Regions from separate parts of the Hydrogenophaga sp. GW101-3F08 genome, predicted to be linked through region 2. Evidence: predicted binding sites of a transcription regulator. Region 2 holds the regulator's gene; the other holds the start of a gene.
What was found. Region 2 encodes FliA, which starts transcription of late flagellar genes. Its sites were predicted from a motif close to CTAAAGTTTNNNNNNNNNNNGCCGNTA; they were not measured.
Positions count from the first base shown of each region.

Region 1 (3,405 bases), on a different contig from region 2:
CTTGATATCGACCACCTGGTCGAAGTGTCGGGATATGCGTTCAAGCTTGGTCGTGACGTAACCGCGCAGGGCGGGCGTGACCTCGAGGTGGTGACCGCTGATCGTCAAGTTCATGGAAGAGCCTCCTAATGCTCCGGGTTGACACAAGCCGCCGGGCGGTCAGACCTCCCGGCGGCACGGGGATGTCTTGAGCCCACTATGCCCATGAAACCGGGGCGACGCAAGCACGCACCGCAACAAAGGATGAAAACGCGAACCTTGGCACTCAGCTGACCGCCCATGGGTCATGGCGTTGCAGCCTGCCCCACGCCAGCGCCATGCACGCGCAGGCGGCGCGCCATGAAGATGGCGGCCAGGCTGGCGCAGGCCCCCAAAAGACCCGACACCCAGTAGTGTTGAACGAGCCCCGCCGTGTCCCGGCTGATGATGAGCCCGCCCAGAAACGAGGCCAGTCCCATCGCGGCGGATTGCACCGACGCATTGAGGGCCATGAAGGTGCCGCGCAGGGCGGGGTTGGCCGCGCCGGTCACGAGCGCCATGCCGGGGATCATGCGCCCGCTCATGCAGATGAACAGCGCGGTGGACACGATCAACACGCCCCACAGCGGCCACAGCGGCATCAGGGTGGTGGCGAGCATGGGCACGATCACCGCCAGCGCGAGCATGGTGAAGGTCCGGACCTTGCCCAGCCGGTCGGCCAGCCGGCCAAACAGCCGCGCGGTGAACAGGGTGGCCACCCCGCCACACAGGTACAGGTAGGGAATCTGGGTCTCCTGCACCCCCACATTGGTCTGCATGTAGATGGTGAGGTAGGGCAGAACGGTGAAGCCGGTGAACATCAGCAAGGCGGAAAAGGCGAACGCCCGCTGGTGGTTGGGCTCCGCGAGCACCATGCCGATGCCGCGCCAGATCGAGGGCCGGTCCTTGACCAGCAGGTGGTGGTTGAGCCTGGGCAAGGTCAGCGCGGCCCCCAGCGCCAGCACGCCACTGAGCAGCGCGATGCCGATGAAGGGCGCCTGCCAGCTCCAGTGGCTCGCCAGGAACAGCCCCAGGGGAACGCCCGCGACGGTGGACACCGAAAAGGACGACATCACGATGCCCATGGCGCGACCGCGCCGCTCGAAGGGCACCACGTCGGCCACGATGGTCTGCGACAGCGCCGAGAGCACGCCGCCGAACATGCCGGCGGCCACGCGCGCGACCATCAGGAAACCGTAGCCGGGCGCGAGGCCGCAGGCCAGCGTGGCCAGCGCGAACAGCCCGTACAGGGTGATCAGCAGGCGTTTGCGATCAAAACGATCCACATAGGTGGCCGCCGCCAGGCCCGAGGCGCCGGCCGAGAGCGTGTACGCCGACACCAGCAGCCCGAACTGCGCATCGCTGATGCCGAAGAGCCGCGTGAACTGCGGCCCCAGCGGCATCATGATCATGAAATCGAGGATGTGGGTGAACTGGATGCCGGCGATGGTGATCAGCAACCACAGCTCGCGCCGGTGTGACAGGGAAATGGTCTTGTTGTTCATGAATGGGGTCCGGTCCGGCCCTCCGAGAGGCCAGCGGTGGAGGATACGCAGCCAGGCGACCCCGCTCCCGACGCACCGCCAATGCCCTGACAGGCTGCCCTGACTTCCCACCGCCCAGGAGGGGGCGGACACGAAGGGGCTCAAGTGTGATGCCCGGGTGTCGAAATACCCAGGACACACCGGGAGTCCGTGACGCCATGACCACCATTGCCCTTCAAGAGCCACCATCCGCCGCGGCGAATGCCGGGCCACTGGCGGCACCGACGGTTCTGACCGTCGATGACGAACCCTCCGTATTGAGCGCATTGCGCCGCGTCTTCCGGGCACAGGGCATCGCGACCCTGCAGGCCACCAGCGCCGCCGAAGGCCTGGCGCTGCTGAAGACCCACCGGGTGGATCTGGTGATCTCGGACATGCGCATGCCCGAAATGGACGGGGCGCGTTTCCTGGAACTGGTGCGCTCCCATGACGAGGGCATCGCGCGCATTCTGCTGACCGGTTACGCCGACATTTCAGCCACGATCGCGGCCATCAACAAAGGCGCCATCCACCGGTACATCTCCAAGCCATGGGACGACCAGGACCTCGTTCTGGTGGTGCGCGAAGCCCTGATCCGGCGCGGCCTGGAACAGCAGAACGCCGAACTGACCGAGTTGACGAAGCGGCAGAACGAACAGCTTCGCGACGCCAACCAGACCCTGGAGTCGCGCGTGGCCGCGCGAACCGCCGAACTCCAGCAGATCAACGGCATGCTGGACGCGGCATACGAGGATCTGGACAACACCTTCGTGCTGGCGGTCAACGTGTTTTCCAGCCTGATGGAGATGCGCGTCGGCAACTCCGGCCATTCACGCCGGGTGGCGGATCTGAGCCGCGAGACCGCCAGGCGCCTGGGCTTGTCGGACCGCGAGATCCGCGACATCCATCTGGCCGCGCTGGTCCACGACGTGGGCAACATCGGGTTTCCCGACGCGATGCTGGGCAAGTCGGTCTCCGCCTACAACCCGGAAGAAACCCAGCGCTACCGGCGCCACCCGATCGACGGCGAAACCACGTTGATGGCGCTGTCGCAGCTGCAAGGGGTGGCGCGCATCGTGCGCCAGCACCACGAACGCGTGGACGGAAAAGGTTTTCCCGATGGCCTGGCGGCGCCCGAGATCGTGATGGGCGCGCGCATCGTGGCAGCGGCCAGCGATCTGGACGACATGATCAACGGCAACCTGGGGGACCAGCGCTGCACCGTGGAACGCGCGCAGAAATTGCTCCACGGCGGCATTGACACGCGCTACGACCGCTCCGTGGTCGAAACCATGATCAAGGTCGTCGATGACCTGGCGGCCGCGGCCAAGGCGGACGTGCACATGGATGTGCGCGATCTGCGTCCCGGCATGGTGCTGGCACGCGACCTGGTGTCGTCCAGAGGAGCCATCCTGCTGGCGGCGGGCTATGTGTTCGACGAACGCGTGGTCAAGCAGGTGGGCGACTTTTCCGCGAGGGAAGGCGTTCGGCTCACGCTGTGGATCCGCAAGAGCTCGATCCCGCAGGACGCCAAAGCCCTGGATGTGCCGAGGAGCCAGTCATGATGGACGTCGCGGACCAACAGAAATCGAATGCCGCGGTGGCCCGGGAGATCGTCGACGCGGTGGCCGTTCCCTCGGCCTTGCTGGGAGATGGGCGGATCCTGGCGGCCAACGATGCGTTGTGCCGGCTGGGCTCGCGCAGTCCGTCGGCGCTGCTCGGCATGTCCTTGCTGGACCTGGTGGACGAGAGCACGCGCGCGCCTCTGCACGCCGCGATCCTGACCTGCTCGGAGCACGGCGAGGTACCGCCCGTGGTTTCGGGTTCGGTCATGACCCCCGACGGGGGGCTTCGTCCGGTGGAG
Region 1 covers NZ_JBWKZP010000003.1:480,774-484,178, forward strand. The annotation lists gene hpf (ribosome hibernation-promoting factor, HPF/YfiA family) at 1-114, opposite strand, end outside; gene AC07YZ_RS11705 (MFS transporter) at 285-1,523, opposite strand; gene nosR (response regulator c-di-GMP phosphodiesterase, NosR family) at 1,721-3,106, shown strand; gene AC07YZ_RS11715 (PAS domain S-box protein) at 3,103-3,405, shown strand, end outside.
Region 1: the regulator FliA is predicted to act here: its motif matches at 1,663-1,689, upstream of nosR (response regulator c-di-GMP phosphodiesterase, NosR family).

Region 2 (3,405 bases):
CCACCGCCGCCAAGCTCGCGGCCCAGTGCGTCAAGCAGTACGGCCCCGCCTCGGTGGGCATGATCACGCTCGACACCTACCGCGTCTCGGGCTACGAACAGCTGCGCGCCTACGGCCGCATGCTCGGCGTGGTGGCCCACCTGGCGCACGACCGCGCCGCGCTCAAGGACCTGCTCAGCCTGCTGGCCAACAAGCGCATGGTGATCGTGGACACCGCCGGCCTGGGCCAGCGCGACCAGCGCATCCAGGACATGCTCGACGTGCTGGACATGCCCAAGGTCAAGAAGACCCTGGTGCTCAACGCCAGCTCGCACGGCGACACGCTGGACGACGTGCTCACCGCCTTCAAGGCCAACACCCTGCACGGCGTGGTGCTCTCCAAGGTGGACGAGGCCGTCAAGCTCGGCCCGGCGCTGGACGCGCTGATCCGCCACCAGGTGGTGCTGCGCGGCGTGGCCAACGGCCAGCGCGTGCCCGAGGACTGGCAGAACCCCGAGGCCAGCGCGCTGGTGCGGGTGTCCATGGGCACCGATGGCAAGTCCGCCTTTGACCCGCAATCCACCGACATGGGTTTCTATTTCGCCCAGGCTTCGAGCCTCGGCCTCGACCTGGGAGCCTCGCATGTTTGAGTTCGGTTTCGATCAGGCGGCTGGCCTGCGCGCCGAACCCGCCCGCGCCAGCGGTCCCAGCGTGATGCCGGTGGCCAGCCCCGCGCAGCCCGCGCGCGCCTACGAACTTCTGTGCACCCTGGCGGCCCACCTCACCGCGCTTGGCCGCGAGGTCGTGATCATCGACGCCACCGCCAGCGAAACACCGGTGCGCCGCGGCAACGACGGCGCCCACCTGGGCCTGCTGCACGCGATGCACGACCCGTCCATCTGCGGCCTGGCCCGCTCGGGCGACGGGGTGGACTGGCTGGTCATGCCCGGCGCGCTCGGCATGCAGGCCCTGCAGCAGACCGCCCTGGCCTCGGGCGGCGCGGTGGCGCTCTCGCGCCTGCTCGCGCCCTTCGGGCCGCGCGCGCTGGTGCTGCTGTTCGCGCCCCCGCAGGGCCTTGCCACGCTGCTGTCGGGGCTGCCCGCGCGCGCGCTGGTGCCCGTGTTGCCCCAGCCGCAGGCCAGCATCGACGCCTATGGCGCGCTCAAGCTGCTGCACGCGGCCGGCATCTCGCCGGTGCTCGCGCCGCTGGCGCAGGGCCTGGAGCCCGAGACGGCACCGCTGCGGCAGGTGGTGGACACGGTGGCCGACTGTGCCCGGCGCTACCTGGACCTGTCGGTGGACGCCTGGCCCCTGAACACCTGGGGCCTGCGCGTGCAGGAAAGCGCGCTCACCCGCTGCGACCCGCGCGCGGATGCCCACCGCAACCTGTGGCTGCCCCAATTTTCCGCCCCGCAGGCCGGCCGCGCCGCGACCGCCCACACCTCCTGGAGCTGACGATGTACACCGCCAAAGGCACCCTCAACCGGGACGACCAGTTGCGCAAATACAGCCCGCTGGTGCGTCGCCTGGCCCACCACATGATCGCCAAGCTGCCGCCCAGCGTGGAGCTCGACGACCTGATCCAGGTCGGCATGATCGGCCTGACCGAAGCCATTGCGCGCTTCGAGCCCGCGCAGGGCGTGCAGTTCGAGACCTTCGCCAGCCAGCGCATCCGCGGCGCCATGATCGACGAGCTGCGCGAGGGCGACTGGATGAGCCGCGGCTCGCGCAAGAGCCAGAAAGACATCGAGGGCGCCGTGCACCGCCTGCAGCAGAAGCTGCACCGCGCGCCCATGGAGTCCGAGATCGCCAAGGAGCTGGGCATGGAGCTGGCCGAATACCAGCACCTGCTGGCCAAGGTGCGCGGCACCCAGCTCGTGTACCTGGAAGACATCAGTGGCCACGGCGACGACGAAGACAGCTTCCTGGACCGCCACATGGGCGACACCGAGGCCGAGCCCTCGGCCGTGCTGCAGGACCACCGCATGCGCACCGCCCTGGTGGCCGCCATCAAGGTGCTGCCCGAGCGCGAGCAGCACATCATGAGCATGTACTACGAGCACGACATGAATCTCAAGGAAATTGCCGCCGTGCTCGGCGTGACCGAGTCGCGCATCTGCCAGCTGCACAGCCAGTCCATCGCGCGCCTGCGGGCCAAGCTGCGGGAGCACTGAGCGCTCTGAGTGGAGATCGATTCGTAGCCTGTCGCGTCGCCTCCGTGCAGTCCTTTCTGGCGATCGGGTGGGCGACGAAGCAGGCGTTGCTTTGACGAACGCGCCGGTTTTTTGCATCCAACGCACGAGCCACCGACATGCACACAGCCAGAAAACCCAAGTTCACGCAGGTCGTTTTCACCGGCGATCTGCTTCGGCCCTTTGCCAACGGAAGCGAATGGGAAAGCGCCACATGGAAGAACATCCGATGGCTGCAGGCCCTCGTCGCGCCACATCTCGAGCGGTTGGGCGTCGATCACAGATCCTTGACATGGGATCCGCAACTCAATCCGACAAGGAGCACCTACTTTGATACACCCGCGCTGTATGACCGTCTCGGGCTTGATCTTGGCATGCTCAACTGGACAACCCTGGCGTCCCTGAAGTCGGCACCAGAGGCCCTGATCGATCAACTCGCACCGACCGTCAAAGACGCGCTGGTCATCGGCTACGAGATGCCCGATGTGATGTTGGACGCACTGACGGACCTGGGGGTGCCCTACATCGATGTGGTCCTGCATGCTGTGCGGTTCATGCCGGACCTGATTTTTGCCATGCGAACCAACCACCCGGATCTGCATGAGTCGCTGTCGTTCAACACCGTTCAGGAAGCCGATATCCGGAGCCGAGCAGCCGACATCAAGGCCAAGACGGCCTGGATGTCTGCACCCGTCGACGCAGCTCCAGGCTCCTTGGTGATCTTCGGACAGGTCCACGGCGACCGGTCGCTGGTCGAAACCGATGGTGGCGGATTCTGCAGCCTGGAGGGCCATCTGCAAGAACTGGTCGAGCTGTGCCATTCGCATGCTCATGCGTACTTCAAGCCGCACCCCTATGACGTTCAGGCAAGTCCCTCCGTTCGTGCCATTTGCCGCATAGGCTCCGTTGCGTTCACATCCGCCAATGCGTACCACCTGATGGCACAGGACAACATCAGGACCATCGCCGCCTTGAACTCCAGTTGCCTGTTCGAAGCCCGTTATTTCGACAAAGAGGTGGTGCGTTTCAAACCCTGTCTCTATGACTTCGATGCCCACCATGGTCCTCGCGGTGGTCTTCCCGGAGCCCTCCTTTCCCAGACTCCGGCATGGCTGGACGCGGCATTCTGGGGGGAGCTGCTGTCATTTGAGACGGTGCCATCGCTGACGGTCGCGCAATGGATGCCTGATCGACTGCGCAGAGGCATGAACGCGGACTGGGGCTATGGGCAAAT
Region 2 covers NZ_JBWKZP010000005.1:57,667-61,071, forward strand. The annotation lists gene flhF (flagellar biosynthesis GTPase FlhF) at 1-629, shown strand, start outside; gene AC07YZ_RS14320 (hypothetical protein) at 622-1,434, shown strand; gene AC07YZ_RS14325 (RNA polymerase sigma factor FliA) at 1,437-2,153, shown strand; gene AC07YZ_RS14330 (hypothetical protein) at 2,291-3,405, shown strand, end outside.